One region of the Vibrio sp. DW001 genome, then DNA from elsewhere that is predicted to be linked to it. Evidence: riboswitches for the same ligand, from Rfam matches in the RefSeq annotation. Region 1 holds a riboswitch; the other holds the start of a gene.
What was found. A riboswitch is a leader RNA that binds a small molecule or an ion and turns the genes downstream of it on or off. The one in region 1 is predicted to bind lysine.

Region 1 (8,115 bases):
GTCAGCCAAATCTCATCTTTAATTGGCTTTGGCCACGCATCTCTATCACCGTCCCATTTACCTTCCATCAGTGCGCGGTGCATAGCTTCTAGCAATTCAATGTCTTTTTTCTTTGGCTTGGTTTCAAAAATAGCAAGCTGCCCGCCATCTGCACCATCTGCGCCACATGCGGTGGCCAGTTTTTCTGCACAGCAATAGCGTTGTCTGCCTTTTGCGAGGACAAATGAGAACTCTAAATTGGTAATGCGTCTAAAAAGAGGCAAGTCTTTGTCTAAAAGTTGTTCCTGTAGCGCCACAGTTGCAGTAGAGATAACTATCTTTCGATTGTTCAACACAGCGCATGGGATCGCTGCCATCAAATAGGCGAGGGATTTGCCTATTCCTGTTCCTGCTTCCGCCACTATTATACGATTTTTTTTATGGTAGTCCCCTGACAACGTTTTCGCTATTTCTGCAACCAAATAGTTTTGTGCTCGTCTAGGAACGAAATCATCTAATTGGTGTTGTAGGTTTTGATAGCTATCGCGAATCGATTTTTGGACTTTAGGATTATGCATAACACGGCCAACTTTTGAGAATGGCGCAGTTTAGCACAGCCAAGTCCTTGGCTCTATTGCTCAAGAATATGTGAGAACTATCACGAAGCATATTAATGTGACGCTATTATTACCCATTTTATTTAGATAAGAATTTATTTTTATTGGCTATTTATCGTGTTTGTCAGGAGATTTGAATCACAAATTTAGTTCTTTTCTGACTAAAACTAGATCAAGCTCACAAAAAAAAACTGAACCTTCTTAGATGCTACGTTAGAGGAATGTGATGTAATATAAAATGCTAATATTTTATATTTTCCGGATATTTATATTGTAAAAAGCTATTATTTTAATTTTATTCGATATTATCAACCATATACATCCTATTGGAGTCGGTATGAATTTGATGCGAATGGTAGTGTAAATAATTACTTTACTGAATGAAATTAATGCTAACCTGTTGTTTTATATTAATTTATGTATTTTTATTTTTATTTTTTTAGGTGTTTGACATGAGGCGATTTCTTTTGCAATCTAGGTTTCGAAATTTAGTGGTGATGACGGCTAGCCAATTTGGTAAAACGTTGTCACCAATAAAATAAAAAAAGGAAACCAAAAAAGGATTTCCTAAATTTTCTTAAGAAAAGGCAGTGGTTTACTATGAAAAAGACTCTATTAGCATTATCAGTACTTCTTGCGTCAACGGCAGCTAACGCAGGAGTTGAAGTTTACAACAATGATGGCGCTACAGTTAACATCGGCGGCGACCTAGAAGTTGTTTATCTTAAAGGTACAGCAGACAACTCACACGTACAGCAAGAAATCCAAGATGCAGACATTAAATTTGACGTTCGCTACGCAGTAAGTGATGAGCTTTCTGTTGGTGGTTACTGGGAATTCCAAGGTGACGACGGCGGCACTACTCAAAGCGGCAGCTCAAACATGGGTGACGTTTACTTTGCATTCTATACTGCATCTGCGGGTTCGTTCAAAGTCGGTGACTTATGTAGCATCGGTGATGACCTAGGTCTTGGTAATGATTTCCAGTTTGGTACTACTACTACAGTTGAACAAGCTGACGTTTGTGGCGACGAAACTGTACGTTGGGATTACTCTAGCGACATGTTCTACGTATCAGCTGCATACCGTGATGACCAACGTTCTGATGACACAAAAGCTGATTTGTTCGATATGAAAGCTGGTGTAACAATGGCAGGCTTCGACCTAATGGGTTACTACGGCACTTCAAACAAAGCTGACCAAGATACTTTTGCTCTAGAAGCAAGCTACGCGTTTGCTGCTGCTAATGTTGGCCTTGCTTACTACGATGTAGAAGATACAGCTAACACAGTAGCTATTACTGCTGACTACACTATTCAGAAAGTAACACTTTCTGCAGGTGTTGATTGGGTTGATGTTGAAGTTGGTGTTACTGATAGCGATGGCGTTGTTATCCTCGACTCAACTAACTACTTCGTTAACGCAGGTTATGCAATTGCTCCAGCTACAACGCTTTACGCTGAAATTGGCGGCAACGACCTAGATGATAGCGAAGTTGGCTATGCTGTAGGCGCTAAAGTAGAATTCTAATCTGAAACTTTAGTTTCAAATAGAATCCAAAAAAACCACCCATAGGGTGGTTTTTTTATTGCGTGAATAAATACCGTCTACGGGCTTGGCTCTACTACGTAGAATCGGTATCATGAAGCGGAATGACAATTTTAGTGTTTGAATAAATTAAGGAATAATATGAAACGCATATTCTATGTGCTAATTGGTTTAGTGCTATCAGGTGCCGTATCGTCAGCTGAGTTGATCCCAGGTAAAAATATACGGATTTTGGTAATAAATGAACAAGAACCTGAATCTTGGAGTGGCCCCTTTGAACTAAAGGACGGGTTTACTCAGGTGGTAGTAAGAGTATCTGCGCGGCTCGGAAAAGGTTCAAGTAAGAAAGTGTTTGACTCTGCCCCATTCATAATGATGTTTGAATCCAATGGACAAGACCTAGAAATTATTGCACCTCAAATGAATAATTACGAATGGGCAACACGACATTTTGAAGGCGTACCAAAAATGAAATTGGTCGATTCGAATGGGGATGTAGAATATACCTACCAGAAACTCGAAGGTAAAGATGGCTTTATGCCATATCAAGATGTGCAAGAACTTGTTGTGGAACACAACCAGAACAACGCCATCTTCTTCGGTAGCGAAGCTGAAATCACAGCGAAAGCGGAATTAGCGGCAGTTGCAGCAACAACCGTTGCGGCAGGAAGTTCTGCTGGACATGACAGTGCTTCAAAAGGAAACTTACCTAACGATGGTGTTAACCTCGATCAACTAAAAGCTTGGTATCTAAAAGCCTCTAAAGCCGAGCGTAAAGAATTCCGTAGATGGATGATTGACCAAGAATAATCCTTTATTCAGACAACAAAAAACCGCCAATAATTTGTTATTGGCGGTTTTTTGTTGTCTGAATATTATTCCCAATACGAAAACGTTTGCTTTTTACCGTCATATTGCTGTTACAAATAACAAAGGCTAGAATTGGACATACGCCCTTACTAGCAGCAGAACCTTTCTATGAAATTTCCCGGTCAACGCAAATCTAAACACTATTTTCCCGTTAATGCGCGCGATCCTTTAGTGACTCAAGTACAAACTAATAAAAGGATGACAAGAACGCATATCATTGGGATTGATCAGACATTAGTGGATATCGAAGCTCGAGTGCCCGATCATTTCATCGAAAAATATGGTCTCAGTAAAGGTCATTCTCTGGTTATTGATGACGAAACAGCGGAAGCACTTTATCAGCAACTAAAACGCGATGAGCTGATAAGTAATGAGTTTGCGGGCGGAACCATAGGAAATACGCTACATAACTATTCCGTTCTTGCTGATGACAAGTCGACCCTGTTGGGAGTGATGAGTAAAGACATTGAAATTGGCAGCTATGGCTATCGCTATTTGTGTAATACCTCTAGCCGTATGGACCTTAACTACCTCCAATCGGTCACGGGTGCGATAGGACGCTGTTTTGCGTTGATATCGGACAATGGCGAAAGGACCTTCGCCATCAGTGAGGGACAGATGAATCAATTACGTCCTGATAGCATCCCTGAATCGATTTTTGAAAATGCTTCTGCCCTGGTCTTAACGGCATATCTGGTTCGTTGTAAAGAAGGCGACCCGATGCCGGACGCAACAATGCGCGCTATAGAGTACGCCAAAAAATATCATGTCCCTGTGGTGCTTACTCTTGGTACAAAATTTGTTATTCAAGATGACCCACTATTTTGGCAACAGTTTTTAAACGACCATGTATCAGTTGTGGCGATGAACGAAGACGAAGCAGAAGCGCTCACCGGTAACGGAGACCCTCTGTTAGCCGCAGACAAGGCATTGGATTGGGTTGACTTAGTATTGTGTACTGCGGGCCCTGTAGGACTGTTTATGGCTGGTTATACGGAAGATAGTGCTAAGAGACCAACTACGTTGCCGTTGCTGCCTGGCGCTATCGCCGAGTTCAACGAATACGAGTTTAGTCGACCAACCATTATGGATGCGTGTGAGTCACCAATCAAGGTTTACTCTCATATTGCGCCTTATATGGGAGGACCTGAAAAAATTAAGAATACGAATGGAGCAGGGGACGCTGCGCTTTCTGCGTTGTTGCATGATATGGCTGCAAATAGATATCATAAAGAAAATGTGCCAAATTCAAGTAAGCATCAATACCCTTATTTAACGTATTCCTCGTTCTCTCAAGTGTGTAAATATTCAAACAGAGCGAGCTATGAAGTATTAGTACAACATTCCCCCCGATTATCAAGAGGATTACCTGAGCGCGAAGATAGTTTAGAGGAAGCGTATTGGGAGAGATAATAGTTGTTGTATTAATAGAATGATAAAAAAAGAGCTCCATAAGGAGCTCTTAATAATTTAATTCATTTACTTTAGATTAGGAAATCATCTAAAGGTTTACCAGCATCAAGCTGCGATTGGATAGTAGAAGGTGTTCTACCTTGCCCTGTCCAAGTTTTTTCTTCGCCATTTGTATCAACATATTTATATTTAGCTGGGCGAGGTTCGCGCTTCTTACGAGTTTTTGTTTTGGTTTCGCCAGATAACGCAGAAATTAAATCTTCAACATCAATGCCATCTTTTGCAATCATCTGAGCATATTCAGCTAGCTTAGCTTCTCTTTCCGCTAAAGCTGCTTTTTCTTCGTCTGCTGCTGAACGACGTTCTTCAACAACGACGGTAAGTTTTTCTAGGGCTTCTTCTAATTGCTCAAAAGTTAATTCGCGAGCAAAGGCACGCAGACTACGAATATTGAGCAGCGTTTTTGTAAGTTCTGACATGTTTACTTCCATTTGATTATTATTAAACACCACAATAATAACAGTCAAATTAAATAATACCAAATTATTTAGAATTAAATTATATATATCGTACTAATCTCGCGACATAATAATATAAATTTTTGTAAATTGACCTCATATTTCCAATTCGATGAACTGATATTTTGACAATTCTCTGACATTATTACGTAACCGTTTAAAAAGCAGTGTATATCAACCGTATTGGATTCTATGGACATATCTATCGAATGAAATGAATTGTGACGGCTTTTTATGTTGCAAAAGATGGTCAAATCCGTACAATTGCGCGCACCTTATTCAGTTTCTAGGTTTATATAAGAGTTTTTCTTTATAACCTAGCTGTTTACTGAGGTAGAGGAGCAATAACTATCAGTACATTCTATTGGGGTGATGCCAATGAATAGCCTAGAAAGGAGTTATTGCCGAAGTGAGTGCGTTTATCAAGCCGCTTGCTGGGGTCGTATTTAATAATTACGACACTGCCATAGTGTATTTTTTATTAACTATGGAGCGCTACTGTGGGTTGGGAAACTGTTGGTTTTCTTTCACTTATCATTAACATATCCACATTTTACATGTTAATTCTGCAGTAGATCTCTAACCAATCGGTTTTGTAGATCATGAATTTAGTAGACTTTGCTTCGTCACCCTTATCGTTATTACCACCTTTAATGGCTTTAGGCCTTGCTGTCGTTACCCGCCGTGTATTAGTTTCCTTGGGTATTGGTATTGTATTAGGCGCCTTACTCCTTGCGGACTATTCCATATTAAACTCCTTTAGCTATATAGGCACTACGGTCAAAGGTGTATTTGTCGAGGATGGCGGTATTAATACTTGGAATATGAGTATTGTTGCCTTTTTAATCATCCTTGGAATGATGACCGCGTTATTAACTCTGTCAGGAGGCACTAGAGCGTTCGCTCTTTGGGCTCAAACACGAGTGAAAAGTAAACGTGGTTCACAATTGCTCGCGGCCTTTTTAGGCGTATTTATATTTGTCGATGATTATTTCAATAGCCTTGCTGTTGGCGCGATATCACGCCCTGTCACCGATCGTTACAATGTGTCACGGGCAAAGTTGGCCTATATTTTAGATTCAACCGCAGCACCTATGTGTGTATTAATGCCTGTCTCTAGTTGGGGCGCGTATATAATGACTATTATCAGCGGTATTCTAGTAAGCCATGGGTTAACTGAATATTCAGCTTTGGGTGCCTATTTACGTTTAGTACCAATGAATTTTTATGCGGTATTTGCATTATTGATGGTGTTTGCTGTTGCATGGTTTCAATTAGACATTGGTGCAATGAGTAAACATGAACATGAAGCGTCCTTAAACAATAAATTCACGTCTGATGACGGTAGTCCTGAAGCTCTAGAATTAAATGAAGAGCTCGCTATCGTAGAAAGTGAATATGGAAAAGTGTCTGATTTAGTCCTTCCTATTCTATTTTTGATTTTCGCAACGGTTGTGTCGATGATATATACCGGAAGCACGGCATTAGAAGCTGATGGTAAAATGTTTTCATTGCTAGGGGCATTTGAAAATACCGATGTTGGTCGCTCGCTTGTATATGGTGGCTTAGCCGGATTAATTGTTGCATTATTTACCGTCTTCAAACAAAAATTACCGATAGCCGATATTGCCAATACAGTTTGGATTGGTGCTAAATCTATGTTTAGCGCTATATTAATATTGATTTTTGCATGGTCGATAGGTTCGGTTATCGGCGACATGAAAACAGGGGCCTATTTGTCTTCTTTAATTCAAGGCAATATTAGCGTCCACTGGTTGCCTGTCATTTTATTTTTATTGTCTGGGTTAATGGCGTTCTCTACTGGAACATCATGGGGAACGTTTGGAATAATGTTACCGATAGCAGGCGATATGGCAGGTGCGACAGACTTAACAATGATGTTGCCTATGCTGAGTGCTGTTTTGGCAGGTTCAGTCTTCGGTGATCACTGTTCACCGATTTCAGATACGACTATATTGTCATCTACGGGGGCTCGTTGTAATCATATCGATCATGTTGCGACTCAATTGCCTTATGCCATTACTGTCGCGCTTGTCTCTAGTGTCGGTTTTGTTGTTCTTGGGTTAACGAATTCTGTCGCAACGTCATTCGCAACTGCCTCTATTGCATTCGTGATTGCCTGCTTCGTATTGTCGACGATATCTAAAGCAAAAAACCAACAGATGCAAAATGCGTAAAAAAAAAACACATTTTTAGGTTGAAAATTGAATCGAGCTTAGTTAGTGTGTTTATAAGCGAAAGGAACTAAGAAATTATGCGTATATTTGTAATGAACATTCATCATCACCATCATCCTGAGTAGTCTTTCGGGCGGTGTACGCATACCCGGGAGATAATAAATCCCGGAGGTCAAATCAAAGATTCGAACCCTCGGGAAATAAAAGCCCCGAGGGTTTTTTGGTTTTAGATGTTTCAACGTATTTATGCACAAAATCGCGCCAGTAATTTGTAATACAAAGCGAAATCAGAATTTAAAAAAATAACGAATATTCAGACAGGGAATAGAATAATGCAAACACAACGACTCAGAATTGCCATCCAGAAAAAAGGCCGCCTAAGTAAAGAATGCCAAGAACTGCTTAAAAAGTGTGGTGCTAAGTTTAATTTGATGGGTGAGCGTTTAGTTGTCCATACAGAAAATATGCCTATCGATTTACTACTGGTGCGTGATGATGATATCCCTGGGTTGGTCATGGATGGTGTAGTTGACCTTGGTTTTATCGGTGAAAATGAGCTAGAAGAAGTCCGCTTAGACAGAGTCGCTTTAGGTGAACCTAGTGAATTTGTTGCTCTTCGCCGTTTAGATTTTGGTGGTTGTCGATTGTCCATTGCTATTAATCAAGATGAACAATACAACGGTCCGCAAGACCTCAATGGAAAGCGTATTGCCACCACCTATCCACACCTTCTAAAAGCCTTTATGGATGAGCAGGGTGTTGATTTCAGCACTTGTAATTTACAAGGGTCTGTAGAAGTGGCGCCTCGCGCGGGTCTGGCGGATGCGATTGCTGATCTTGTTTCAACCGGAGCAACGTTAGAAGCGAATGGACTGAAAGAAGCCGAAGTTATTTTCCGCTCTAAAGCAACATTGATTCAACGTGCAGGTGAATTTGACGAAGATAAAGAAGCACTTATCAATAAGCTACTCA
Region 2 (8,115 bases), 1.0 Mb from region 1:
TATATTACAGCAATCTGATCATGGCTTATTTAGGTTTAGGTGAAATAAGCAAAGCAAATCAAATACGTTCAGAAGCCAGCTTCTTATTTCCAAATCATGACTTTTCAACCATAGACATAGAACCCATTGCTGTAGATGAAGAGTACAACCAAAATGCTGAAAATAATGTGATTGAAGAAGAGAGTAATTCGATTGAGTCTGATACTAGAAAAGAAGAGGGAGCGACTAAAAAGTAGAGTGGTACAAACCACCCTACTTACGAACTTATTGATTTAAAGTCTCGTCCAACGCTTTTAGACATAGAGCCACGTTTTCATTTCTCGAGGCGTACCCCATCAACCCTATACGCCATGTCTTTCCAGCTAATGCTCCTAAACCAGCACCTATTTCTAAGTTATAGTCATTAAGTAGCGTTGCTCTAACGGCACCATCGTCTACCCCTTCAGGTATATAGACGGCATTGAGTTGTGGCAGTCGATAATCTTCATCTACTACAAATTGAATCCCCATCAACTCTAAACCAGTCTTTAATTTTTCATACATGATCTGATGCCGTTTCCATGCATTCTCCAACCCTTCATTTTTTAGTAACAACAAGGCTTCATGCAGAGCATAAAGGCTATTCACCGGTGCCGTGTGATGATAGCTACGTTTACCTTCACCATTCCAGTAACCCAATACTAAACTTTGATCTAAAAACCAACTTTGCACAGGTGACTGTCTATTTTGAATGCGCTGAATAGCCGCTGCAGAAAAAGTCAAAGGAGATAGACCAGGCACACAGGACAAACATTTCTGACTACCGGAATACACGGCATCTAATCCCCATTCGTCTACTTTCAACGGCACGCCTCCAAGCGAAGTCACCGCGTCAACAATGGTCAAGACCCCTCTCTCTTGTGCTAAAGAAGCCAAAGCTTGTGCGTCACTGAGAGCACCTGTAGAGGTTTCAGCATGTACGAAGGCTAAAATTTTTGCATCAGAGTTAGCGTCAAGGGCATCTCTTACTTTTCTAACGTCAACAGGTTCGCCCCATTCATTATCAACCACGACAGCTTCACCACCGCAGCGGATGACATTTTCACGCATCCTTTCACCAAACACACCATTTCGGCACACAACCACTTTATCGCCAGCTTCTACTAGGTTGACAAAACAAGCCTCCATACCAGCACTACCGGGTGCAGATACCGCAATAGTAAACGTGTTCTCTGTTTGGAAGGCGTATTTAAGAAGCTGTTTTAGTTCGTCCATCATATTGATAAATAATGGGTCAAGATGCCCTATCGTTGGACGACTCAACGCTTGCAAAACTTGCGGTGATATATCTGAAGGACCGGGGCCCATTAATGTTCTATGAGGAGGTATAAAGCTCTGTATCGTCATAATTATTCCTTTTATAAGACGCGTAGGGTATTAAAGACTAACTCATAATTCACCATCCAACAATTCGACTCTAGTATAGAGGTCAAACCACTTGTTCAAGGACCGTTTGTACATTGTATAAATACTGGGCAAATATTAGTTTTAGCAATTGACATTTAGACGTCAACATCGTTCAATGAATAGGTCTGGATTTGTTTGAACTTGATTTAGATAATTCGCTTTATAGCAGAAGAGGAGCATTGCCCAGGCAAGTGTTTTGTGGAGCCTTAACTCCGAGACAAAGCAATCAGGGGGAGCAGTGCCGAGATGATATTTCATTGAGTGTGAATAATTATCGGTTGAGTAGGCTGAATCCTACCAATTGTCACCAACCTTGTTTGGTGAAGAGCTTCTGAGGTCCGCATCCATATCTAATGCTTTTCCTCTGCTCTAGTAATCTCTCTTCAATATAACAAAAATAGAAATACTGTTAATTTGAATACATACAGGGAGAAATGCCGTGAGCGCATTCAATGTAGCAAAATTTGGTGGCACAAGCGTCGCCAACTTTGAAGCCATGAGCCGTTGTGCTGAAATAATCGAGAACAACCCAAACACAAAACTTATCGTCATTAGTGCTTGCTCTGGTGTGACAAACTTGTTGGTTGAGTTGGCTAATGGTGTTCAAGACGAACAACGTCGTCGTGTTGTCATTGAACAACTTGAAGATATCCATTATGCCATCATTGATAAACTCGCCGACCCTTTAGAAACAGAACAATCAGTTGCCTCTTTATTAAAGAGCGTGGCATCGGCTGCTGAAGCGGCATCATTCCAAAGTAGCGATAAACTCACAGATCACATGGTTGCTTATGGCGAACGGATGTCAACCCACTTGCTCACTCAAATACTAAGAGAGCGCGGCTTAAGTGCGGTACGTTTTAACATTCGCGATATGATGAGAACCAACAGCGCCTACGGAAAAGCAGAACCAGAACTAGATTCGGTTGCCAAACTAGCACAAGAAAAACTCATCCCTTTATGCCGCGATAATGTTGTCGTTACACAAGGCTTTATTGGCGCTGATATAGATGGTAATACTACGACATTTGGCCGTGGCGGCAGTGATTATAGTGCAGCATTAATCGCAGAATCGGTTGAAGCTTCTGGCCTTGAGATTTGGACCGATGTTCCTGGTATTTACACGACAGATCCACGCATAGTAGCGAAGGCAGCACCCATCCCTGAAATCAGTTTCAGTGAAGCCTCCGAAATGGCCAACTTCGGAGCCAAAATACTACACCCATCGACACTAGTTCCCGCATTGCGCCATGGTATTCCCGTGTTCGTAGGTTCATCTAAAGAGCCAGAAAAAGGAGGGACTTGGATCAGACAAAAAGTAGGAAGTTCACCGCTGTTTAGAGCATTAGCATTACGCGGAAACCAAACCATGGTAACGCTGCGTAGTCCGAATATGTTTCAAGCGTATGGTTTCTTAGCCGACGTGTTTAAAATTCTAGCGAAGTATAAGATTTCCGTTGATCTAATCACTACATCAGAAGTAAGTGTATCGCTTACTCTTGATCAAACGAACACATCCGGTGGCGCGCCAGAACTACCCATTGACGCCCAAAAAGAGCTTGAAGAACTTTGTACTGTAGAAGTAGAGCAAAATCTCTGTTTGGTCGCGCTTATTGGCAACAATATGAGTGAATGCAAAGGTTACGCAAAAAAAGTATTCAGTACATTAGAAGACTTCAATCTACGCATGATTTGCTATGGTGCGAGTCCGCACAATTTGTGCTTCTTAGTACGTTCTGTTGATTCCCGTCGGGCCGTTCAGGATCTACATAGAGAATTATTCGAGCTACGTGAGTAATGGTCTTCGAATAAAAAGGCTTGGTATCTTTAACCAAGCCTTTTTATTCATCCTTCTTTGTCTTCTATCGTGTCGTCAAAGTCTGTCATGTTTAGCAATAGCTTCCACTACTAGCTGATGTTAGGGCCTAACCACTTCTCCGCATCAAGAATATTCCAACCTTTACGCTCTGCATAATCCTCAACCTGATCTTGTTGTATCTGAGCCACAGCAAAAAATCGCGAATCAGGGTGTGAAAAATACCAACCCGAGACTGAGGCTCCAGGCCACATTGCAAAACTAGATGTCAAAGACATACCAATCGATTCTTCAACATTAAGAAGCTCCCATAAAGCACCTTTCTCTGTATGCTCAGGACAAGCTGGGTAACCAGGTGCAGGCCTAATACCTTGGTATTTCTCTCTAACAAGATCTTCGTTGGATAACATCTCCTCGGGAGAGTAACCCCAAATTTCTCTACGCACTTTTTCATGTAAACATTCTGCAAAAGCTTCTGCTAATCGATCTGCTACAGCCTGAACCATGATTGCATTGTAATCATCACCTTCAGCTTTAAACTTATCGGCCAGTTCGCGCTCACCAATACCACCTGTAACCGCAAAACCTCCAATCCAATCCTTTTTACCACTCGATTTGGGGGCAATATAATCACTCAAACAATAGTTAAAGCCTTTAGGCTTTTCTGTCTGCTGACGTAAATTGTGAAGTACTTTTGCAACTTGCGTACGTGATTCATCAGTATACACTTCGATATCATCACCAATGCTTGCGGCAGGAAGTAAAGCACAAATACCACTTGCTTTAAGTAGGCCTTCACGTTCTATTTTGTCCAGCCATTCATTCGCATCGTCAAATAATCTTTTCGCTTCTTCACCGACTTCTTCATGTTCAAAAATCTTAGGGTACTTACCCATAAGCGTCCAAGTCATAAAGAACGGGGTCCAATCTATATAGCGTCTTAAGCTCGCCACATCGAAATTTTCAAAAACGTGTACACCTAATTTTGCCGGTTCTGGGGGGGTATAATTCTGCCAGTCAATCGCGACTTTATTATCTCGTGCTCTTTGTAATGAAACAGGCTTTGTGCGTGGTTTTTTACGATTATGCTGATCTCGAACTTTGACATAGTCTTGTTCGACTTTTTCAACAAACGCTGGACGCAATTCATCTGAAAGTAACGATGAACAAACACCAACAGCACGCGAAGCATTATTTACGTAAACAACTGGATGGCTATAATTCTGTTCAATCTTGACAGCGGTATGGGCTTTCGATGTCGTCGCGCCACCGATTAATAGTGGAAGATCGAAACCCTGTCGTTCCATCTCTTTGGCTACATGCACCATCTCATCTAACGAAGGTGTAATCAAACCTGACAAACCAATGATATCGACCTTCTCTTCCTTCGCCACCTTGAGAATTTTTTCGCAAGAAACCATCACACCAAGGTCAATTATCTCGTAGTTATTACACTGTAAAACGACACCGACAATATTCTTGCCTATATCGTGTACATCACCTTTGACTGTCGCAAGCAGGATTTTTCCATTTGCACGACTCTCTTCTTTCGAAGCATTAATAAAGGGCTCTAAATGCGCGACCGCTTGCTTCATTACCCGCGCAGATTTAACCACTTGAGGTAAAAACATCTTTCCCTCGCCAAACAAATCACCGACTACATTCATGCCATCCATCAAAGGGCCTTCAATGACGTGTAGTGGCTTAGAAGCATTAACTCTTGCTTCTTCTGTATCTTCGACGATAAATTCTGTAATGCCTTTAACGAGTGAATGCTCTAACCTTTTCTCTACAGGCCAACTTCGCCATTCTTGAGTAGATGAATCTTCTTCTTTACCCACGGCATTACCACGATACTCGTTCGCAATGTCGAGAAGGTTTTCTGTTCCCTTATCCGTTCTATTTAGAATGACATCTTCAACTGCATTACGCAGTTTTTCCGGTACGTTGTCATATATTTCCAATTGCCCAGCATTAACAATACCCATATCCATACCATTTTTAAAACAGTGATACAGAAATACGGCGTGTATTGCTTCACGCACATAATTGTTGCCTCTAAAAGAAAAGGATACGTTAGAAACACCACCAGATATCATTGCGTATGGAAGATCGCGCTTGATATCCGCTACCGCATTAATAAAGTCTAATGCATAATTATTATGTTCATCGATACCCGTCGCAACTGCAAATATATTTGGGTCGAAAATAATGTCTTCCGGTGGAAAACCGACTTCATCAACGAGAACACGGTATGCCTCAGTACAGATTTGTAACTTACGATCACGTGTATCAGCCTGTCCAATTTCATCAAAAGCCATGACAATAACAGCAGCGCCGTAACGGCGGATAAGCTTAGCTTGGTGGATGAATTTTTCTTTTCCTTCTTTCAGGGAAATAGAGTTAACGATACCTTTTCCCTGAATACACTTCAGGCCGGCCTCTATTACTTCCCATTTTGACGAATCCACCATGATAGGAACTTTAGATATTTCTGGTTCCGTCGCGCAAAGATTAAGAAAACGCACCATACACGCTTCAGAATCAAGCATCCCCTCATCCATATTGATATCGATGACCTGCGCACCACTCTCAACTTGTTGACGCGCAACCTCTAAGGCTTCATCGTAAAGCTCATCTTTGATAAGGCGCTTGAAACGAGCGGAACCTGTTACGTTCGTTCGTTCACCCACATTGACAAACAGAGTGCCTCTATCAATGGTTACTGGTTCTAAGCCAGAAAGACGACAAGCCTTGGGGATATCTGGCAATGGTCGAGGTTCAACCCCTTCCACCGCTAATGCCATCAGCCGAATGTGTTCAGGGGTCGTTCCACAACAGCCTCCAACTATGTTTACGTAGCCGCTTTCAGCCCACTCGATAATATGCTCCGCCATATCCTCTGGCGAAAGGTCATATTCACCAAACGCATTAGGTAATCCCGCATTAGGGTGAACAGAAACATAGGTTTCAGAAATTCTAGACATCTCTACGACATACTGCCTAAGTTCGTCGGGTCCTAAGGCGCAATTCAGACCAAATGAGATAGGATTTACATGACGAAGCGCGTTATAAAATGCTTCCGTAGTTTGACCTGAAAGTGTACGACCAGACGCATCAGTAATTGTTCCGGAGATCATTACTGGTAACGTGATATTCAATTCTTCAAATACTGTATCGACAGCAAACGCACACGCCTTTGCATTAAGCGTATCAAATATAGTTTCGATTAGTATAAGATCTGAACCGCCTCGTATAAGAGCTTTCGTCGATTCTGAGTACGCTTCTACAAGTTCATCGAAACTGACATTACGAAAGCCTGGATCATTCACGTCAGGAGAAATTGAACACGTACGGTTAGTCGGGCCTAATACCCCAGCAACAAAGCGAGGCTTATCCGGTGTTTTTGCCGTCCACTCATCCGCAACTGCTCTAGCTAGTTGTGCTGCTTGGTAATTAATCTCTTCACTCAGACCTTCCATATCATAGTCAGCCATTGCGATAGTAGTTGCATTAAACGTGTTCGTTTCTAGAATATCTGCACCCGCCTCTAGATAAGCGGAATGGATTTCTTTAATCAAATCGGGCTGACTCAAGACTAGAAGGTCATTATTTCCTTTTAAATCTGAGTGCCAACTAGCGAATCGCTTTCCACGATAATCCTCTTCTTCAAGTTTATATCCTTGAATCATGGTGCCCATGCCACCATCGATTAACAAAATTCGCTTCTTTAGCTGATTCTCTATTATTTCTTTTACACTACTTCCAGACACGTTTAAGCCTCAATCCTTTTTAACTTTGTATCCATCCTATCACACAACAGGGAGAAATCTAGACGTCTAGACGGTTTTATAATTAGAATTTATATCACCCATTGTGCGTACGGTAATTTTTTATTATTCGTATTGATAAAGTTCGCTTTTCAACCGAAAATGGTGTCATAGAATAAAACTTTTGGAAAATTTGATGTACGTATACAACACCCTCTGTTTTTTAGCCGCCGCCGCAATGGCGATAGCCTTCGTCAATTCCAAAGTTGGTAAGCTTCAAACCACCATAGCTATTACTGCAGGTGCTCTCGTTCTTTCTCTGATTATGATTGTAGCAGGCCAAAATGGTTGGTTTTCACTTAATGAAGTCGCGGCAAATACAATAGACTCGATTAATTTTGAAGATTTTCTCTTAAAAGGCGTGTTGGGGTTCCTGCTTTTTGCTGGCGGGTTAGGTATAAACCTAACCAATATGAAAGATCAAAAATGGGAGATAACCCTACTTGCCTTGGGCGCGACTCTCGTCTCAACCTTCTTAATCGGTGCCATATTATTTGCGATAGTAAACTGGGTCTTAGGCATATCATTTGCTTTGGTCTACTGTCTTTTATTTGGCGCCTTAATTTCTCCTACTGACCCCATAGCCGTACTTGCTATCGTGAAGAAGCTCGATGCGCCTAAACGTATATCAACACAAATCGAAGGCGAGTCCCTATTTAATGATGGCTTCGGTTTAGTCATCTTTGTTACTCTTTTTACTATCGCTTTTGGCACTGAAACACCTACTGTCGGTTCCGTAACATTGTTATTCTTACATGAAGCTGTTGGGGGAATCGTCTATGGCGCGGCATTAGGACTGCTATTTCATTATCTTATAAGCTCAACAGATGATCATTCGATGGAGCTACTTTTGACCTTAGGCATACCTACAGCCGGTTATGTATTCTCTCAAGTAATCGAGGTATCGGGACCTTTAGCAATGGTAGTTTCAGGTATTATGATTGGTAACTGGACTCGTTACACAGGGTTTTCGAAAGAGAGTGAGCAACACCTAGATCACTTTTGGGAACTGATCGACGAGTT

Region 2: it holds a riboswitch for lysine, as region 1 does, so the genes downstream of both, lysC (lysine-sensitive aspartokinase 3) here and L3V77_RS10945 (Na+/H+ antiporter NhaC family protein) in region 1, are expected to answer to the same signal.

What each region holds. Positions count from the first base shown of each region.
Region 1 covers NZ_CP091975.1:2,418,922-2,427,036, reverse strand. The annotation lists gene dinG (ATP-dependent DNA helicase DinG) at 1-557, opposite strand, end outside; gene L3V77_RS10965 (porin) at 1,197-2,126, shown strand; gene L3V77_RS10960 (DUF2057 family protein) at 2,286-2,954, shown strand; gene L3V77_RS10955 (inosine/guanosine kinase) at 3,123-4,427, shown strand; gene L3V77_RS10950 (H-NS family nucleoid-associated regulatory protein) at 4,499-4,906, opposite strand; lysine riboswitch at 5,272-5,451, shown strand; gene L3V77_RS10945 (Na+/H+ antiporter NhaC family protein) at 5,548-7,143, shown strand; His leader region at 7,244-7,365, shown strand; gene hisG (ATP phosphoribosyltransferase) at 7,476-8,115, shown strand, end outside.
Region 2 covers NZ_CP091975.1:3,425,752-3,433,866, forward strand. The annotation lists gene L3V77_RS15595 (Wzy polymerase domain-containing protein) at 1-236, shown strand, start outside; gene L3V77_RS15600 (alanine--glyoxylate aminotransferase family protein) at 265-1,386, opposite strand; lysine riboswitch at 1,608-1,785, shown strand; gene lysC (lysine-sensitive aspartokinase 3) at 1,943-3,244, shown strand; gene metH (methionine synthase) at 3,355-7,035, opposite strand; gene L3V77_RS15615 (sodium:proton antiporter) at 7,229-8,115, shown strand, end outside.